4 regions of the Corallincola luteus genome follow, and region 1 is predicted to be linked to each of the others. Evidence: predicted binding sites of a transcription regulator. Region 1 holds the regulator's gene; each other region holds the start of a gene.
What was found. Region 1 encodes FliA, which starts transcription of late flagellar genes. Its sites were predicted from a motif close to CTAAAGNTNNNNNNNNNNNNGCCGATA; they were not measured.

Region 1 (5,319 bases):
CCGCAAGCTTACTGGGTCACGAAGAGGTGCAGAATCTATTGGATATTCTCGCGAAAAACTATCCGAAGCTGGTTGAAGGTTTGGTACCTGAAATGTTGCCGTTAGGCCATATCGCCAAGGTACTGCAAAACCTGCTGAATGAAGGTGTGCCCGTGCGAGATATGCGTAGCATCATCCAGACGTTAAAAGAGTACGCGATGAAGAGTCAAGATCCTGACGTCCTGACTGCGGCTTGTCGAATCTCTCTTCGTCGGATGATCTGCCAAGAAATCAATGGGATAGACGAAGAAATGCCAGTTATCACATTGGCGCCAGAGTTGGAACAGATGTTGCACCAGTCTATGCAGGCCGCCGGAAATGAAGGTGCAGGTATTGAACCTGGGTTGGCCGAGCGGATGCAGGGGGCTTTGATTGAATCAGCCCAGCAGCAAGAATTGGCAGGGCAACCAGCCATCTTACTGACCTCAGGGATCCTTCGCTCAACGCTATCGCGTTTTGTGAAGAATACAATTCCTAGCCTGCGAGTGCTGTCGTATCAGGAGATACCTGACGACAAGCAGATAAAGATTATCTCGTCTATCGGACAGTAGAAGTTGCCTGGCAACGGAGAGTAGGACATGAAGATTAAGCGTTTTTTTGCCAAAGATATGCGCACAGCATTAAACGAAGTTAAAGCAACCTTGGGTGCGGATGCTGTCATCATGTCCAATAAGAAAGTGACCGGTGGTATTGAAATTGTTGCTGCCGTTGATTACGACGCCGCGAAAAAGAAAACTGAAAAAGCAGCGCCGGCGGCAAGCATGGAAGGTGAGCCATCATTCGCCAGCTTACGAAACAAATTGAATCAGGTCGCTCGTCAGCAACCGCCAAAGCCAATTGCTGAAGCGCGTATTCATAAGAAGATGCCAGAACAGGAGCCTGTAGCGGATTCCCTCCAGGCACTGTTATCTCGTCAGAACAAGTCAGCCATGTCGCCAGAGGCATTATCGTCAGCTGATGAGTCAATGCCGCCTATGGGTGCTTCTGCACAACGGCCATTGGCTTCGAGACAAGCGCCGCAGCCCATCGGTCAACGTAACGAATTTGAACGTTCTGCAGCGGCGGCTTCATTGCGACCTCAGTCGCCTTCTCGTGGCAGCAATAATAGTGACATGGAGCAGATGAAAGCTGAGATGGCGCAGCTGCGTAAACTTCTAGAACACCAACTGTCTGGGTTGATGTGGCAAGAAGTTGAGCGTAGAGAGCCAATGCGTGCCATGCTGGTTAAACAGCTTAAAAGCATGGGGTTTGCTGATGAACTGGCAGACCAACTGGCCTGCTATATTCCCGAAGATATGGCCGGGCATGAAGCATGGCCTAAAGTTCAACAGCTGGTCGCCGACCAATTATTGACTAATAATGATGAAATCATGCGTGACGGCGGTATTGTTGCCCTGTTGGGACCAACAGGGGTTGGTAAGACCACGACTATCGCCAAAATCGCTGCGCGTTATGCGATGCAATATGGTGTGGATCAGGTGGCGTTAGTTACAACAGATACCTACCGTATCGGTGCTCATGAGCAGCTGTCGACTTACGGTCGTATTCTTGGTTGTCCGGTAAAAGTCGCGAAAGACGCTGATGAGTTAGCAAATGTATTACACCAGTTGCGTCATCGCTCATTGGTATTAATAGATACCGCGGGAATGGGACAGCGTGATACTCGTTTGACAGAACAGTTGCAGACATTGATGAGTAATAGTGAGCATCAGATTAAGAACTATTTGGTGTTATCGGCAACGGCTCAGCGACAAGTATTACAAGAAGCCGTTTCTCACTTCCGTCGCATACCGCTGGCAGGTTGTATTTTCACCAAACTTGATGAGTGTTTGAGTTTAGGGGAAATTCTAAGTGTTACAATTCAAAACGCTTTGCCAATCGGGTATCTTACCGATGGACAAAGGGTTCCAGAAGATATTCAGGTCGCAGATCCTGCATATCTTGTGACGAAAGCAACAGAGCTGATGGAAAGTAATAGCCAGGGTGAGGGTTATCTCTGGACAACCGATGCATTCAGTGAGATGAATTCTGAATTATATGATTAATGAGTTTTCCGACCAGGCGAGTGGTTTAAGAAAAATGAAGCGCGCTCAGATGGTAAAAGTAATTGCCGTCACCGGTGGTAAAGGTGGCGTAGGCAAAACGAATGTGTCGATCAATACCGCAGTGGCCATGGCCGAACAGGGAAAGCGGGTATTGGTGCTGGATGCCGATTTAGGCTTGGGTAACGTAGATGTGATGCTAGGCCTGCGGGTGCAGCATAATCTATCCCATGTGCTTTCTGGTGAAGTCGATTTGGATGACATCCTGTTGGATGGTCCCAAAGGTATCAAGATCGTTCCAGCCTCTTCTGGCACACAATCAATGGTTGAATTGTCGCCAACGCAACATGCTGGACTGATCCGCGCGTTTAGCGAATTGCGGACGGAGTTTGATGTCCTGCTTGTTGATACTGCGGCAGGTATCTCTGAGATGGTGTTGAGTTTTTCTCGCGCAGCTCAGGATGTCATGGTGGTGGTTTGTGATGAACCCACTTCAATTACCGACGCCTATGCGTTGATCAAGCTATTAAGCCGCGAACACGGCGTGTTCCGTTTTAAGATTGTCGCCAATATGGTGAGAAGCTTGCGGGAAGGTCAGGAGTTGTTTGCTAAACTTACGCGAGTCACGGATCGTTTTCTCGATGTCGCATTAGAGTTGGTTGCGACCATTCCTTTTGACGAAAACGTGCGTAAAGCGGTACGTAAGCAACAAGTGGTAGCTGATGCGTTTCCAAAATCTGCTGCATCTATTGCTTTTAGAACCTTGGCAGCCAAGGCTGTGAATTGGCCGATTCCATCACAACCGACAGGCCACTTAGAGTTTTTTATTGAACAATTGCTACAGAACCCTGAATTAATCGAAGAATAAACGCGTGAATAAAGCCGCGGCCTATATCGCAGAGCAGCGCCAAACGATTGTTGAGCAACACGCTGGTTTGGTAAAGCGTATCGCGCACCACCTCAAAGGGCGTTTGCCAGCTAATGTACAGCTGGATGATTTGATCCAATCGGGCATGATAGGTTTGCTGGAAGCCAGCAAAAACTATGATGGCACCAAAGGCGCTAGCTTTGAAACCTTTGCCGGGATCCGCATTCGTGGAGCCATGCTCGATGAGATCCGTAAGGGTGATTGGGCCCCTCGTTCCGTCCACCGTAACAGTCGGCGTGTTGCTGATGCCATCACTAGCTTGGAGCAAGAGCTCGGTCGTGATGCATTGGACACAGAAATCGCTCAAAAACTTGATATCACGGTGCAGGACTACCATCATATTCTTAACGAAGTAAGTACAGGGAAGATCATAGGCTTAGAAGATCTCGGTGTATCCGATGATGTGATAAGCGGAGATCAGGATACGACAAGAAGTCTGCCTTTTGATGGCATAGAATCAGAGCGTTTTCAAAGCGCTCTTGTGACCGCCATCAAAAGCCTACCAGAGCGGGAAGCGCTGGTGTTATCGCTCTACTATGATGAAGAGCTAAATCTGCGAGAAATTGGGGAGGTACTGGACGTGAGTGAATCACGTATCAGTCAAATTCACTCGCAGGCGATGCATCGGCTTAAAGCCAGAATGAAACATTGGACTAGCTGACCAACATTGTGTTGCGTCACAGTCACGTAAAGCTCACTGGAGGGCGTCTTGGATACAAGCATGAAAATTCTGATCGTTGATGATTTCTCAACGATGAGGCGCATCATCAAAAACCTGCTGCGGGATCTGGGTTTTAACAACACTCATGAAGCCGATGACGGCAACACTGCGCTGCCTATGTTACAGGGTGGTGATTTTGATTTTGTTGTCACCGACTGGAATATGCCAGGCATGCAGGGGATTGATTTATTACGTGCTATTAGAGCTGACGATAAGCTGAAAAGCTTACCGGTACTCATGGTGACAGCGGAAGCGAAGAAAGAACAGATCATCGCTGCTGCTCAAGCCGGAGTAAACGGTTACATCGTGAAGCCTTTTACAGCCGCTACGCTGAAAGAAAAGCTCGACAAGGTTTTTGAGCGTCTGGGTTAATGCGGTGCAAAGGGGAGCTTTATGGCTGATTCAAATCTGCCAAGCTTAACGCTTGAGCAGGCTAAACACTTGGTTTCACTCCTAGAAGAAGGGGAAGAAGCGAAGGCGCAGCAGTTACTTTCAACGTCGCATCCGGCGTTCTCCAGCGACCTGTTTTCCGAGGTCGGCAAACTCACACGCCAATTGCATGACGCTTTGCAGGATTTTCAACTTGATCCGCGCTTAGGTAAGTTGGCCACTGACGATATTCCAGATGCGACACAACGATTAAATTACGTTTTAGAGAAAACTGAAGATGCGGCTAACCGCACGATGGACGCCGTGGATGCCAGTCTGCCCATCGCTGATCGTATGCATTCAGAGCTTGCCAAGCTAATGCCATCATGGAAATCCTTGATGGAGAGGCAGATAGAGCGGGGTCAGTTCAAAGAGTTGTGCCATAGTCTTAATGATTTCCTTGAATCTGCCGAAAAGGACTCAGATGTACTTAGAGAACGTCTGACCGAGGTTCTGATGGCGCAGGATTTTCAGGATCTAACCGGACAGGTAATACGGAGAGTCATCGAATTAGTAACAGAAGTTGAGGACAACCTCATTCATCTGCTGAAAGTGTTCGGTGCTCCAGAGAAAGTGGAAGAAACCAGTGCATCTCAAATTGAGGCTGAAGGCCCGATAGTTGATGCAGCAGAGAGAGAAGACGTAGTCAACGATCAAGATGATGTTGATGATCTTCTGTCCAGTCTCGGATTTTAAGGGGAAAGCCGCCCATGGGGTTTGAAGTTGATGAGGAAATCCTCCAGGACTTCCTGGTAGAAGCCGGTGAAATTCTCGAACAACTGCAAGAACAGTTGGTCGATTTGGAAAACAATCCGGAAGATTCTGACCTGTTAAATGCAATTTTCCGTGGCTTTCACACGGTAAAAGGCGGTGCAGGATTTCTTTCGTTGGCTGAACTTGTGGATGCTTGCCACGGCGCAGAGAACGTTTTTGACGTATTGCGCCAAGGAAAAAGACAAGTTACCCCAGAGTTGATGGATGTGATCCTTCAAGCGTTGGATAGCGTCAATGAAATGTTTGGTCAGGTTCAAGGTGGTGAACCCCTCACAGCCGCTGACCCTGAGCTATTACACGAGCTGCATCGTCTCAGTTCGCCTGAAGGTGCAGAAGCCCCTGCTGAACCCGAATCTGAACCTGTCGTTGAAGATGTCGTGGAAGAG
Region 2 (5,319 bases), 190 kb from region 1:
GACAAAGTACCGGAGGGGATTAAACCGGTAAAAATAGGCGATTCAAAAACCCTCAGGATCGGTGAGCGGATCATGGTGATCGGTGCCCCTTACGGTGTCAGTCACAGCCTCTCTGTCGGCTATGTTAGCGGCAGAAGAGAAGGCCCAGAAAAGGTATCTCGTAATATCACCCCGGTATTCCTGCAGACCGACGCGGCGATAAACAAAGGCAACTCAGGTGGCCCGATGTTTAATATGCAAGGTGAGGTGATCGGTATTGTCAGCCGCATTTTGAGTCAAAGTGGTGGCTTCGAAGGCTTAGGCTTTGCTGTTGCTACACAAACGGTTCAGGCAATTATTGACGAAGGTACCCTGCCCTATGCTGGTTTAACTGCTTTACCGCTAACTCCGGAACTGGCGCGGGTACTGAATATTCCACAGGGCTATGGCGCTTTAGTGCAACAGGTCGTGCCCTTCTCACCAACGGATCTGATCGGCCTGCGACCAGGACGCTTACCAGTCAAAGTGATGGGCAGAACCCTGTTGCTGGGGGGCGATGTATTACTGGCTGTGAATGGCATTGAGATCCGTGACGAAGAGTCACTGTTTAACGTGCGTGAAACGATGCAAGCCATGGAGAAAAAAGATCCCTTAGTGCTAACTATTCTGCGTGATGGCAAAGTCATCACACTAATGGAAACCAAGCAGTAATAGCCCGCCCGATACAACACGAAAAAGCCCCGAAATGTCGGGGCTTTTGCTTATCTACGGAAGTAGAGCGGAAATGAACGGTCTTAACGACTCATACGGATCACAACCCGTCGGTTAGTATTTCTACCAATCGTTGTTTCGTTGGTTGCAATATGACGTTTCTCACCATGCCCTTCTGTACGGATCCGCTTATCATCAAGCCCCTGCTCTTTAAGGTAGTCTTTGATCGATTGCGCCCGCTTAATAGAAAGCTGCTCATTGTGCCAGCGTCCACCATAACTATCGCTGTAAGCATCAACCAGCACTAACTCGATCGTTGGTGCAAGCTTCAGGTATTCACCAATCATCTCCAGCTTACGCTGCGACTCTTTATTCAATTTGTCACTATTGGACTGATAATTCAGTACCGTATAGGAGATATCATCGAAGCTGTATGGCAGCAAATTATCAACACAGCTAAGGAAGTCATAGTATTGCTGACGGAAATTGACAGCGGAGAGACCAACCGCAACCTCATCGTTGCGTTGGTTCCAATCGCTGTAATAGAGCGTGGGCTGCATCCCCTTCTCCAACTCATGCAACATAACCCAAGCACTTTGTTGATCCACACGACCTTCAAACTGGCGATAAAGGGTTGTTTTGCCTATGCGCGCAGTAGGTAATCCAGGTTTCCAACTTGGCGGTACCGAACGCAAAGCCACAGGGGTTTTCTTGGCCGGTTGCAAGCGCATATCCAAATCGAAGTTCAAATTGATGAGCTTATTCGCCTTACTACTAAAACTCACTTCACCGTAATGGGGCACCTTGTGCTCTAGACGGCATTCAAGCCGCGAATCACTCGCCAATGCCCATTGGCTATTTTCTAAGCCCGCGGCGTACGTTCTCACGCCAGCATTGGCCTGCTGACTCACTATTAGCGCTATCGCAATAAGGCTAAGGTTTAAACGCATAACTCACCCAATTAACTTGGTATACAACATCATATTAACCTGTTATCGGCATCAACGCCGCTTTCTTTAGCAAGATCTGGATTGGATGTTAACGTCAGGGTTTGCGATACTGTTGCGCTTTCCATTCTCAGCTAAAGTGGTTATCAGCCTGTATGTCAGACACAGTTAAGCGTTCGCTACATCAACGTTTTCGTGGTTACTTCCCCGTCGTTATAGATATCGAAACTGGGGGCTTCAACCCCGCAACCGACGCTTTGCTTGAGATAGCCGCCGTCACTCTAAAGATGGATGATGACGGCTTTCTAACACCCGACCAGAAGATCCACTTTAATGTTTCTCCATTTATTGGGGCCAATCTGGATCCCAGCTCTTTAGCTTTTACCGGCATCGATCCGAATGATCCTGAACGCAATGCAGTCGCGGAATGTGAAGCGCTAAAAGAGATTTTCAAACTAGTTAGGAAAAGCCAAAAAGCGGCGGAATGTCACCGCTCAATCGTGGTTGCCCACAACGCAGCGTTTGATAACGCCTTTCTCAATGCGGCCGTGGCACGTTGTAATATCAAACGTAACCCATTCCACCCGTTTGCCACTTTTGATACCGCAACCGCGGCTGGTATTGCTTATGGTCAAACCGTGCTGCAAAAAGCCTGCAAAGCGGCGCAAATCGATTTTGACAGTAGCAAAGCACACAGTGCCGAATATGACACGATACGAACAGCTGAACTATTCTGCTCGATCATTAATCGTTGGCTGTCTCTGGGCGGGTGGCCAGTGGTAGATGTCGATGAAGAAACGGGCGACGCTGAGTAATTGACGTTAAGGCGTAACAACTTAAATAAAAAAGGCTGCCATAAGGCAGCCTTTTTTGTCACCGGAGTGATTTACAGTTTATCTGCGTTCTCAGACAGGTACGCTGCAACACCTTCAGGGCTTGCATCCATGCCTTTATCACCTTCAGTCCAACCTGCAGGGCAAACTTCACCGTGATCTTCATGGAACTGCAGTGCATCGATCATACGCAGCATCTCATCAACATTACGGCCCAACGGCAGATCGTTAACTACCTGATGACGAACATCGCCATTCTTATCGATCAGGAATGAACCACGGAAAGCAACACCTGCTTCAGGGTGCTCAACGTCATATGCCTGACAGATTGAATGAGTGATATCAGCAACCAGTGGATATTTAACCGGGCCAATACCGCCCTGATCTACTGGTGTGTTACGCCATGCGTTATGAGTGAAGTGAGAATCGATAGAAACACCGATAACTACAACACCGCGCTTTTCGAAATCAGCCATACGGTGGTCGAATGCCAACAACTCAGAAGGACAAACGAAGGTAAAATCTAATGGATAAAAGAAAATAACCGCTGGCTTACCAGCAATCGTCTCTTTCAAATTGAATGCGTCAACAATATCGCCATTTGCCAATACTGCTGGTGCGGTAAAATCAGGGGCTGGGCGGCCTACGAGTACACTCATGTCGCTTCTCCATTTTTATATGATGTCAGGTCATCCGACCTACGGTTTTGTAATCAGTTCAGATCAGTTTTTCGATTATACGGTTCCACTGAAAAGTAACCAAGCATTTCAGTCGGATATTACTGCTGTTTGCCTAAAAACTGGTCATGCTGGAAACATAACATAGCCAAAAGAAAAATAAATTCCACTGGCATCCCATGGCGCTGTTTAGGAGAATAGCCAATCGAGTAAATTACTGGAATAGAAAATGAATGCTGTTGTTCTGTCAGTGCTTCTTGTCCTCACCTTAAGTCTGTTTCGCGTCAATGTGGTTATTGCCTTGATCGTCAGTGCCCTCGCAGGCGGACTTATTGGCGGCTTATCATTGTCTGACACCCTATCAGCCTTTAATGGCGGCTTAGGCAATGGCGCTAGCATTGCACTCAGTTATGCCATGCTGGGGGCATTTGCAGCGGCACTTTCCAATAGCGGCATTACTGATTACCTTGCTGACCATGTGATAAACAAGCTCGGTGGTGGTGAGCATGAAAAACAGAAACTATGGGCCAAACACCTACTCTTGTTTGCTCTACTCGCGGTTTCCGTATCATCACAGAACATCATTCCTGTGCATATCGCCTTTATTCCTATTCTTGTTCCTCCCCTGTTGCACCTGATGAGCGAATTGAAGCTCGACCGCCGCTTAGTCGCGTGCGTTATCACCTTCGGTCTAACCACCCCATACATGCTACTGCCGGTAGGCTTTGGCGGTATCTTTCTTAACGAGATCCTACTGACTAACCTTAATACTAACGGCCTTTCGATTGACGCTTCAGCCGTTGCGCCAGCCATGTTGCTCCCAGCCTGCGGCATGTTTATCGGCCTTGGCCTAGCGATGTTCAGTTATCGGAAAAAGCGCCACTATGATGAAGCGGCAATAAAAGCAGTAGAACCTGAGCAGCATGACAAGCAACCACGCCAGGTGTGGGTTCCGTTAGCAGCAATCGCTGGCGCTTTGGTATTACAACTCTTAACTGAATCCATAGTCATTGGCTCTCTCACCGGGCTAATCATTCTTTGGATCGGTCGAAGCATTAGACTCACCGACACTCAAGCGCTATTCACCCAAGGAGTGAAAATGATGGGGATGATAGGCTTCATTATGATCAGCGCCGCTGGCTACGCCGCAGTCTTGAAAGGCACTGGCGATGTTGAGAGCTTAGTATCCGTGGTCTCCGGCTGGATGGGTGAAAGTAAGGCCTTAGCTGCCATCACCATGTTAGTGATTGGCCTATTGATCACCATGGGTATTGGCAGCTCGTTCTCAACCATACCTGTCATAGCCACACTGTATGTTCCGCTAGCTATCTCACTTGGCTTCTCAGTACCGGCAACCATCGCTTTGGTGGGTACTGCCGCCGCCCTCGGAGATGCAGGCTCTCCCGCTTCAGACTCAACCCTGGGTCCCACATCGGGCCTAAATGTTGATGGTCAACATGACCATATCTGGGACACCGTCGTTCCAACTTTCATTCACTACAACCTGCCACTGCTTGGCTTCGGCTGGTTAGCTGCCATGGTGCTTTAATGAGCGAACAACGCACGACTAAACAAGCTTTTCAAGGGTCGTTGCATAATGATCCCGTGATCCAGCGACTTTTTGAGCGAGTGCCGCAGAAAGTACAAGACAGTTTTACTGAAGAGCAGTTGATCCACTTAAAAGTGGCTGTCGGCTCACGAGGCTGGGGTGAACACACCGTTGATATCCGCGGTTCATTTCGCGGCTGGAAACATCGTTATTACTACGTCATGCTGTTTGGCCGTAACCGCAGGCAGCTTAGTCCGGGGCAGCAGCATATTCACAATCTGCTCAGTGCCGGACTGCTATCCGTGTTGCTGATGGGGGGGGTATTACTCGGATTTATGGTGCTCTACCTTTTAAAATCCGCACTGGGGATAGATCTGCTTCCCAATCACTCTCTTGGCTTATGGGATTGGTTTAAAAGTTAACCAATAATCACGAAAGTCTGTTGACCTTTGTTGTGTATTTTTGCAGCAATTTAGACGAGGCAGAGGCGGTGAAGTTGAGTAGCCCTCAATAAGTCGCCAGCAAATGCTGCCCGAGAGGTTCGTTGAAACACGTTCTGAACTGCGTCATTCATTACTTTCTTAGATAGCTAAGCTATTTAGCTCACTTCTTGCTCAAACCGT
Region 3 (5,319 bases), on a different contig from region 1:
AAGAACGCTACGAACTACGCAGCGAAACTGGTTCTGGATGCCGCAGTAGCTGCAGGCGCACCTAAAGACATCATCGGTTGGATTGATCAACCGTCAGTTGAACTGTCTAACGCCCTAATGACTCACAACGACATCAACTTGATCCTCGCTACGGGTGGTCCAGGTATGGTGAAAGCAGCTTACTCTTCTGGTAAGCCAGCGATCGGCGTAGGTGCAGGTAACACACCTGTAGTTATTGACGAAACTGCAGATGTTAAGCGTGCTGTTTCTTCCATCCTTATGTCTAAGACATTCGATAACGGTGTTATCTGTGCGTCTGAGCAAGCAGCCATCATCGTTGAGTCTAAGTACGACGAAGTGATCGCTCGTTTCGCTAAATATGGCGCCGCTGTATTGAACAAGTCTGATGCAGACAAAGTACGTAAGGTATTGATGATCGATGGCGCGTTGAACGCCAAGATTGTTGGTCAACCAGCATATAAGATCGCTGAATTAGCAGGCGTGACTGTACCTGTAGCGACCAAAATCCTTATCGGTGAAGGTCTTGAAGCGTCATACGATGACGAGTTTTCTCACGAGAAACTCTCTCCAACGCTGGGTGTTTACAAAGCGAAAGACTTTGAAGACGCTGTTCGTCAAGCTGGTATCATTTTGGATATCGGTGGTGTCGGCCACACTTCTGTGCTCTATACCGACCAAGACGCCAATGCTGATCGTATCGCTTACTTCGGCGACAAGATGAAGACTGCTCGTATTCTTATCAATACGCCTTCTTCACACGGCGGTATCGGTGACCTTTACAACTTCGAACTTGCACCATCACTGACCTTGGGTTGTGGTTCTTGGGGTGGCAACGCAATCTCTGAAAACGTAGGTCCTAAGCACCTAATTAACAAGAAAATTGTTGCTAAGCGAGCTGAGAACATGTTGTGGCACAAACTACCTAAATCAATCTACTTCCGTCGTGGCTCTCTGCCTATTGCAATGGACGACCTGGAAGGTAAGAAACGCGCACTTATCGTTACTGACCGTTTCTTATTTAACAACGGCTACATTGATGACCTTCGCGCTATTCTTAAAGATAAAGGCATGGAAGTTGAAATCTTCCACGAAGTAGAAGCCGATCCTACTCTGACTATCGTGCAGAAAGGTGCTGAGGCATGCCACAGCTACCAACCTGACGTTATCTTGGCTGTTGGTGGTGGTTCACCAATGGATGCGGCGAAGATCATGTGGGTTATGTACGAGCACCCAGAAACAGACTTCGCAGACCTGTCTATGCGCTTCATGGACATCCGTAAGCGTATCTACAAGTTCCCTAAAATGGGTTCTAAAGCTGAACTGGTTTGTATCACTACCACTTCAGGTACTGGCTCTGAAGTAACACCTTTCGCAGTTGTTACAGACGACAAGACTGGCCAAAAATACCCACTGGCTGACTACGAATTGACACCTAACATGGCTGTTGTAGACGCCAACTTAGTTATGGACATGCCGAAGTCTTTATGTGCCTTTGGTGGTTACGATGCTGTGACTCACGCTATGGAAGCTTATGTTTCTGTTCTCGCAAATGAGTACTCAGATGGCCAGGCGCTGCAAGCACTTAAACTTCTGAAGCAGTTCCTGCCAAGTTCATATCAAAATGGCAAGGCTGATCCAGTTGCTCGTGAAAAAGTTCACAACGCAGCCACAATCGCTGGTGTTGCTTTTGCGAATGCTTTCTTGGGTGTTTGTCACTCAATGGCTCACAAACTGGGCGCAGAGTTCCATGTACCTCACGGTCTGGCGAACGCACTGTTATTGGCTAACACTATCCGTTTCAATGCCACTAACACACCAACTAAGCAGACTGCATTCTCACAGTATGACCGTCCAAAAGCCCGTGCTCGCTACGCCGAAGTAGCTGATCACCTGGGTCTGGGTGGTAAAAACACTGAAGAGAAAATTAACAACCTGCTGACTTGGTTGGAAGAGCTGAAAGTTGAGTTAAATATCCCACTGTCAATTAAAGACGCGGGTGTTGACGAAGCAGCATTTATGGCGAAAGTTGACCAATTGGCTGTTGACGCGTTTGATGACCAGTGTACTGGTGCCAACCCTCGCTACCCACTGATCAGTGAACTGAAGCAGGTATTGATCGACTCCTACTACGGTCGTCCATACCAAGAAGGCGATGATAGCGCTGATGCCCTGAACAAGGCCGTTAAAGCTAAGAAGTCACCTGCTAAGAAGAAGTAATTTCTAACTTAGTATGAAAAAGCCCGCTTAATAGCGGGCTTTTTTATGCATGAAACTCACGGAGACAACTGTCACGGCTAGGTTTCGTGATTTATAGCGCTGTTTGTGAGCTGCTATGCAGCTTATTCAGTAGTTCAATCATCGGCTCGCTCGAAGAGTATTCAGACTTTGGGCAGACGTCAGCCCGTTTCCAATGAGGCAGAATATCGAGAATATCCGCAGGTAAAGAGTTATCGTCCTCTTTCTTAGCCACTAACGCCGTCGGCGCGAGCGCAGCGAGTAGCCTTACGTCAGTGATCGAACCACCTTCAGCAAATAGTTGACTCTGATTTGTCGCACGCAGCATCGTTTCAGCATCGCTGAATAACGGCGCACTCTCTGGTAACGAAAACTCTTTCCTTAATTGCGTCTCATCTGGCGCGGGTTTGATACTGTCAAAACAAGCAAACTGAAACTGCGGCTGATCAAGCACATCATCCGACAACATACTTAGCAGATAAGCGAACTTAGCAGAATCGCCGCTACCAACCGCTTTATTTAGCGATTGGCCGAGCTGAAGCTCATTAACGATGATTGACGAATTGACCTGTTCGGACTGCACAATTCTTTTCCAGTATGAAACCTAACTTCATATCGGCTTCATTATTAGATTCTTTAACTGTTTCTCTTCCAGTTGTTGATCAACGCCACTCAACGCATTGACATCGCTATGCTATATTCCAGCGAAGGGACTAATCCGCAGCTGTAAAGGAAGTGAACTTGAGCCTGACCCACTCCCACGTGCTTGTAGTTGATGACCAACGTTCATTTCAGGTAATGCTTAAAGGCATGCTGAATAATATCGGCTTTAACAACATCGAAATGTGTGAAACCGGTGAGCAAGCCTGTAAGTACTGTGATGACCGCCCTTTTCAACTGCTCTTAGTCGACTATAACCTGGGCGTAAACAAAAAAAATGGCCGCCAACTTTTGGAAGAGCTGCGCGGGAAAGGGCTGATTACAACAGAGGCTATCTTTATCATTGTGACGGGTGAAAATAGTCGAGCCATGGTTTTGGGGGCGTTAGAAAACCAACCTGACGACTACATAATGAAGCCATTTTCCCAACGTCAGCTCAGTTCACGTATCGAGAGAGCGCATCAAAAACGACAAGCGATGCAAAGTGTATTGCAGCCGTTAAACGATAAAAACTACCCAGAAGCAATTGCAGCTTGTCATACGTTGATCGCCGCGGGCAGCAAATACAGCAACCATTGCAAAAATTTATTGGCTGAACTCTATTGCAAGGTGGGGCAGTATGAGAAATCAGAACAATTTCTAAAAGCACTGTTAGCCGAGCGAGATATCACGTGGGCAAAAGTAGCATTAGCCAAAGCGCACATGGGTCTGAAACGTTATGATGTCGCCATCCAAACACTGGAAGAGTTGCTAACCCAGCACCCATTACTATTAGATGCTCATGATCTTAAAGCACAATGCCAATATATGCTCGATCAACCAGAACAAGCCCTGCAGTCTTTACAAGATGCAGCAGAGATATCTCCCCATTCGATTGAAAGGCAGCAACACATAGCTCGGTTATCCCGGGAAGTTGAACTCTCAGAGCTAACACAAAATACCTATCAAACAATCTATGAACTAAGTAAACGTTCATTACATCACAACGTCGAACACCTGCTCAATTATGTACGGAGTACGTTTGAAGCAGCAGAGAGCGCAGAGGAAGCGACCCGGCGTCACAAGTACCAACATGAAGCCATGAATGCGCTATTCCGTGCTAGACACGATAATCTCTATGGGAATTTTGACTTTGCAACGTTTGAAGGGCTCTGCCAAGCCAAGCTTGAAGCTGCGAAAGGTGAATTAATCAAAGCAAAGAAAAGCTATTACAACGCTTTGAAAGGGCTTGTCGAGCAAGGGAAGGACAAACTACCCATAGAGTTTTCCGGTGAAGGGCTGATAACACTATGCCAGATTGGCGAGTTTGAAGAGATGCAACACCTCGCAGAGCGAATGCAAAAAAGTACTAACTTAGGCACCTATGCTCGCGACGCACTACAAAGCTATCAAGCGGATGACGCACAACATGAACGGGTTGCGCAATTCCGCCAATGCCACCAAGACGGTAGCAGATATTACGAGCAGGGCAATTACGACGCAGCCGTGCGCGCATTTCGCACGGCGCTTAGCCTCGCGCCAACCAATACCGGTGCTGCACTAAATATGATCCAATCACTATTGCAACTTTGTAAAGCGGAGAAAAAGCCACACGAGCTGCTACGCGAATGCAAAGAGTTTTTCCGCTTGCTCGACGGCGTCTCCCTCCCCTCGCGCCACAAAATACGCTATCAAGACCTAAAGCAAAGCTACAACAAGCTTCAACAAAAATAGTAATTTTCTTTTTCAATTATCTATTTGACCGTTTACACTTCATCAAAATAGATAATTGAACTTTCCTATGCATCCAATAGTCAAAACTCTTTCGGCCAGCACTTTCGTTTTATCGACAGTATTCATTCTGAGCGCCTGCACAACTCAAAATGGTTGTGAAAACATTGAAGAAGTTCTTGCGCAAGAGAAAATGTGTAAAGACTTACAAAAACAGATAAGCAGCACATCAAGCCTACAGGTACGTGGCGCCCTAAAAGACCAGTATCAACAAGAGTGTGTCGATTTCCGCTATTATCGAGACAACTTCGAAGGTGGCAACATCTGCACATTAGAGGATAAAGAAGCTGTCGGTAAAGAAAGCGACTAAGCCTCCTAGCAACTCCTCTTCACCAATCTATAATTAGGTCAACGAGTTATCATTCTTTGACCTAATGCCTAGTATAACCAAACATAAATGCGGATTTGTTGGCGCGGGATCCCGCCAGTGTAGCCAAGAAGCGTTAGCTCACGGCTACTGCTTTTGGCACGATCCCAATAGCGACAAATCTGGCATAGATATAAAAACGCCACTCGAAAAATACGTGCGTAATGGTGAAGTATCCCAAGGACTTCAACTCAAACGCGCTAGGCTTGAACAACTTGATTTGGTTAACCGGGGCGCCAGCTCAGGGTTTGACCTCCGAGGAAGCG
Region 4 (5,319 bases), 390 kb from region 1:
GCGATCCCGGCACGGACCCACGCAGGCCCCCACCAGTTACCCCACTCACTGCTTTCGTAGTTGATATAACGGTTGAAGTAATGGTAATTCTTACCCTTTGGCGGCTCCCAATCAGTCCAATGCTCTTCTACGCCGAGCACTTCTTCCGTAGATTTAACCGTTGCACGCATCTTACCGAACTTGAACTCCTGCATATCTTGCAGAGTCGCGTAGCCAGGGTGGTTCATAACGATATCCATCACCACGCGGATACCACGCTCATGGGCCGCGTCTACAAAGGTGCGAAAATCTTCTTCGGTACCCATGTTGGCATCCATCGTGGTGTAATCCATGGCGTAGTAGCCGTGATACGCGTAATGCTTAAAATCACCGCGAATACCACCACCAGTCCAACCATGCACCTGCTCATAAGGTGCGGTCACCCAGATAGCATTAGTACCTAGTGAAGCAATATGATCCAGCTTATTAGTGAGGCCCTTCAGATCACCACCATGGAACGTACCGATCTCATTAACACCATCAGGCTTACGCCCGTAGCTGTTGTCATTTGAGGGATCACCATTTTCAAATCGGTCAGTGATAACAAAATAGACATTGGCGTTATCCCAGCTAAAGCCGCTCTCCTTACTATCCACCCGCTCCAGTAGCAGTAAACCTTCGCTGTCTGCGGCAGGCGTCAATGCCACCTTGCCATTGCGTACCGTAGTTTCCTGGCCAGAATAGAAATCTCGAATCAGTTCGCCATCACTGAACGCTTTAGAAACATTGACACTGACTTCACCTCCGTTCCAACGTGAGCACTGAGCTTGGGTGACTGAGCCTGAACTGGCTACAATCGGACCAGTAGTTGCTGTATCGACATCGCCTGTCGCACACGCGCCAAGCATTAAGGTAAGAGCGGAGGCCATGGCCGCGTAATGGAACGGGTGTTTCATATCCATATCCCGATAAGATAAATTGAGAAAGAGTAGAGAAATAACTTCTTTACCCATAAAGTCATGTTAGTTGCTCAAAAATAGCACGATGTTAGTGATACCGAATAGCATTAGAGTCAAAAAATTTGCATTCAATGCGTCAAAAAATATCTCCCTGGTAAACTAAAACCGATAGATTAATACAAAGGCAGGCGCCGAAAACGGCTTACCATCCGCTCCTATTCAGAAACCGCCCCACGACAACGCAACGATTACAACCAGCGACGATTAGCGGTGAAACTCACCGTTAACCACAAATCGGATTGCTGCTGTTGCAAATCTTGCCATAAGCGGCGCCGAATGAAATCTTGTTCCGCCATCGACAATTCGCAATCCTGAGCGACTAAGAAGTTAACCTCCAGATCGTAGCGCCGACCGGAGCGAGAAAGGTAATGACGGTAGCCTCGCAGTTCATGCTGCGTTTTAACAACCGCCAACTTACATGGCAACTGCTGGGCAAAGTCGTCGTCTGGTGCTATCGCGAGTAGATCTTTTAAGCTCCGGAATAGCACCCTGAGAGGTAGAATTAAAGCGACACTGCTTAATAACAGCATCAATATCGGGTCAACAAACCTAACCCAGCTTTCGAAGCCAAACCAAGTTAGCCCCTGCGCCACAACAAAGCCGACGAGTACGACGCTACTTAACAAACCATCCACTAGCCACTCATGACTATCGATCTCTAGCAACGAGGATCCAGTGCGACGGCTCTCACGCCGCATAAAAGCGTAACAACACCAACACAACAGGCTACTTAACAAGGCATAAGGTAACGCGAGTGCCAACACAACATGATGCCCACCAGACCAAATGGCTTCGACACCATAAAAAATAGCAAAACCACACATGAGCAAAATAGCGATGCCATTTAGTGCTGTCACCAAGGGTTCAATGTAGGCATAACCGAACTGAAAGCGCCGATCTTCGTTGCGCGTTACCAGGTAACTGGTGATAAGGCCAAGGCCTGTCATTGCAGTGCTAAAGAGAGAGAAAAAACCGTCGAGCAAAATAGCGGAAGAGCCGGAGAGCAAGCCAAAGCTGATGCCAAGAGCGACCATTATCAAAGTCGCAATCAAAGATATTTTTAGGGCAAATTGCTCCCTACTAATGCCATGGCGAAAAGCCATAAATCCTCCCATAACAAGTCTACGTGGAGAAAAGTATAGCGGTTAGTAAGCAAGCAAGCCCGTCAAAATCTAGCCTAGTCGGAGGGGTCCCCCCTTAGAAACCTCTGCGCCAGATATAAAAAAGGGCCAGCAATGCTGGCCCTTCTTGCTACCCAACAGGGATTGCTAGCAACTATTCAAGCGGCGCTTGAACCGGTGCTTCTAACTGCTCAAGAGCTTGCAGCAACCGTTGGTTAAACTCCTGAAAACGATTGGCCGCGTCCTGCTGTTCTGGCTGTAGAAATGGCAGAATTTTTTCAGCTACCTGGTCAATAGCCGCAGTCGATTTCTCAGTGGATTCTGCAAAAATAGACTCGCTTTGCTCTATCAGTTCTTTAAACTGTTTAATGTATTCACTAAGTGGCTCCATGATGTCATACAAGGAACTCGCTCCCGCCCCAGGCTGTGTGGTTGCTGGCTGATCTTGTACCTGCTGGTACACCTTCGCAGCCGCTATCGTTTGGGTTTGTTCCAAACTCATTGAGAATGATGCAATTTGTGAATCATCAAAGCCCAGTTCATTAGCTTTATCAAACGCTGCATCAAAGTCCCCTGCAAAGAATGAATCGGCAACGCCAGCCACCTGATTAATAAAATCAGTGATCGCTGCCATCTCCTCTTCACTCAGATCGCCTTCGACGGAAAAAGAGAAGCCAAACGAGGACTCATTGCTGTAGCTAGAAATAAGTGCTTCGCCGTTATCATTCGAAGCATATCCCATCCCCATAGAGCTGGCTTGTAACGCATTGAAACTGATAGCGATCTTATCCCCCTCTTTGGTGAACAGCTCCAAAGAAGCACTGTTTTCAACCCGATAGGAGGCAGCCTGCCCCACTAACTGCGCGCCACTGAAGTCGCCACCGCTGCTATAACTTTCTGTGGAACTACTGCGGGTAACCTCTACTTGCGGTGAAGATAACGCCACTTCATCACCAGCAAACAGCTCTTTCTCGAACTCGCCTAAACGTTGCTGGATCAAGTCATAGCTCTTATCTATGCCATTCCCCAGCTCTTCGCTCATCATGCCCATATCTTCAAGTTCGTCGCGCGCTTCACCGAAGCCTTGATCTACACCGATGCGAGCCTGCGCCATCATATCTTCGAGATACTCATCGCTTTCACCGCGCTCCCGCGCTTGGTTAACCGCCTTTTCGATATAGGAAGTCACATTGGTAGCCACAAGCTCGTAATCAAAACCACCGGTATTTTCTTCAACCGGAGCCTCTGACGATGCCGTTTGTTGCGGCGAAAATGGCAAATTTTTATAGACTGAATCGGCCAAAGAGCGCATCGCAACTTGAAATGGCGAGCGCAAAGAAACATCTTCGCCGGGTTGCGAAACCAAACCCGGGGCCGACTTCAGGCCACCCGCAGCATCATTCTGTGGCTGACCCAAGCGGCCGGCAGTTCCCGGCTGTGGACGCAACAGATTCATCAGGTCTGGGATCTTATTCATCATCATACCTTAGCCCTATGTACTGACTAGCCAGCCCATTGCCATCAATGAGCGGCTCTATGATCAGCCATCGGCATAAAAAAGTTAAAATTATACGCTTAGGTTATCGGCCCAAATTGTACAGACTTTAATCATTTTTGAATGATAGTATAACTCACTGAAACAGCACATTTTTTCCAACGTGGATCACATTTTTGAAAGACTATCACCGTGCCTTTGCTGAGAAGAATATTGCCAATTGATACCCATTTCCGGTTATTCTGCAGATACGGATGAAAGCAGTACCCGCAGGATAAAGATAAATAATGCAGATCAGCTTTGACACCATAGTCATACAGCTTTCCATGATAGTGGTCAGTGCTGCCATTATTGGCACTGCATTCCTGTACGCTCGCCAGCCAATCATTCTTGCTTACATTGTTGCCGGGATCCTCATCGGCCCATCCGGCTTTGACTTGATCCCTAATGCCAACAACATTGAACAGATCGCCCATGTGGGGGTGATCCTGTTGCTGTTTTTACTTGGCTTACATCTGCAACCCAGAAAGCTGTTATTACTATTTCAGAAAACAGCACTGATTACCCTCGGCACCTCCCTGCTATTTTTTAGCGCCAGCTTTGTCTTTGCCCTCAGTATGGGGATGCCGCTAAAAGAAGCGCTGGTGATAGGTGCGGCACTCATGTTTTCAAGCACCGTCATTGGCCTGAAGCTGATCCCCACAACGGCCTTGCATCACAAACACATTGGTGAGGTGATGACCAGTGTACTGCTGCTGCAAGATATTCTGGCTATCATGGTGATCCTGTTTTTGAATATTGATGCAGGTGAAGCGATGCTCACCACATTCGCGATGCTGCTAGTGAAATTAGTTGGCATCGCCATACTGGCCTTTGCCGGGGTGCGCTTCATCGTGTTGCCACTGTTCCGCCGCTTTGATGTGATCCAGGAGTACACATTTGTCGCTACTCTGGCGTGGTGTCTGTTTTGGGCGGAAGCCGCCCATCAACTTGGTCTCTCATACGAGATTGGCGCCTTTTTAGCTGGCCTATCGATTGCAGTCAGTCAAGTGGCGATGGCCATCGCTGAGCACCTGAAACCATTAAGGGAGTTTTTCCTGATCCTATTTTTCTTTGCCATCGGCGCACAATTTGACGCTGGTATGGCACCATTTTTAATGTTGTCCGGCTTCTGTTTCGGCGTAGTATTAGTAGGGCTGAAGGTGCTTAGCTTTAAAAAAGCATTTATCTGGACGGGTGAAGATAGAGCGATATCTCAACAGCTTGGGGTTCGCTTGGGGCAAGCCAGTGAATTCTCTATGTTGGTGGCCTTTTCCGCGCTAAGCAGCGGCGTATTAAGCAGCGAAGGAGCAACCTTAATACAATCTGCAACCATAGCCACCTTTATCTTTTCTACCTATTGGGTGGTTAAGCGTTACCCCACACCGATCTCCACCAAACCTAAACTACGCAGAGACTAAGCTCACGTATCTTTAAGCCTTAAGCGCTTGCCGGGCAGCATCTAATTCCAGAATAAGCTGCCCTCCCATCTCCCGTTTAACAGTGCACCAATGGGTGTTAACTAGCGCGCCTTCAAGCGCATAAAGCAGATTCAAGCTGGGTGGCTTTAACAACTGCTGTTCGACCCGCAGAAAACAGCGAACAGCCCCTAATGCCTGTAATTCAGTCAAAGAAGCGATACCGGCTGCAAGTAACATTTTCGCCG

Region 2: the regulator FliA is predicted to act here: its motif matches at 1,684-1,710, upstream of EZV61_RS06355 (flagellar protein MotY).
Region 3: the regulator FliA is predicted to act here: its motif matches at 2,870-2,896, upstream of EZV61_RS10660 (VC2046/SO_2500 family protein).
Region 4: the regulator FliA is predicted to act here: its motif matches at 3,701-3,727, upstream of EZV61_RS03690 (DUF5610 domain-containing protein).

Annotation. Positions count from the first base shown of each region.
Region 1 covers NZ_SJXE01000001.1:1,223,932-1,229,250, forward strand. The annotation lists gene flhA (flagellar biosynthesis protein FlhA) at 1-590, shown strand, start outside; gene flhF (flagellar biosynthesis GTPase FlhF) at 618-2,084, shown strand; gene EZV61_RS05410 (MinD/ParA family ATP-binding protein) at 2,077-2,949, shown strand; gene EZV61_RS05415 (RNA polymerase sigma factor FliA) at 2,954-3,670, shown strand; gene cheY (chemotaxis response regulator CheY) at 3,719-4,102, shown strand; gene EZV61_RS05425 (protein phosphatase CheZ) at 4,124-4,855, shown strand; gene EZV61_RS05430 (chemotaxis protein CheA) at 4,870-5,319, shown strand, end outside.
Region 2 covers NZ_SJXE01000001.1:1,417,714-1,423,032, reverse strand. The annotation lists gene EZV61_RS06360 (S1C family serine protease) at 1-690, shown strand, start outside; gene EZV61_RS06355 (flagellar protein MotY) at 774-1,640, opposite strand; gene rnt (ribonuclease T) at 1,793-2,452, shown strand; gene EZV61_RS06345 (peroxiredoxin) at 2,524-3,129, opposite strand; gene EZV61_RS06340 (Na+/H+ antiporter family protein) at 3,377-4,696, shown strand; gene EZV61_RS06335 (3-phosphoshikimate 1-carboxyvinyltransferase) at 4,696-5,118, shown strand.
Region 3 covers NZ_SJXE01000004.1:241,104-246,422, forward strand. The annotation lists gene adhE (bifunctional acetaldehyde-CoA/alcohol dehydrogenase) at 1-2,238, shown strand, start outside; gene EZV61_RS10660 (VC2046/SO_2500 family protein) at 2,330-2,839, opposite strand; gene EZV61_RS10665 (response regulator) at 2,998-4,629, shown strand; gene EZV61_RS10670 (hypothetical protein) at 4,697-4,996, shown strand; gene EZV61_RS10675 (pentapeptide repeat-containing protein) at 5,061-5,319, shown strand, end outside.
Region 4 covers NZ_SJXE01000001.1:834,013-839,331, reverse strand. The annotation lists gene EZV61_RS03700 (alpha-amylase) at 1-935, opposite strand, end outside; gene EZV61_RS03695 (cation diffusion facilitator family transporter) at 1,187-2,101, opposite strand; gene EZV61_RS03690 (DUF5610 domain-containing protein) at 2,274-3,596, opposite strand; gene EZV61_RS03685 (cation:proton antiporter) at 3,902-5,074, shown strand; gene EZV61_RS03680 (TfoX/Sxy family DNA transformation protein) at 5,087-5,319, opposite strand, start outside.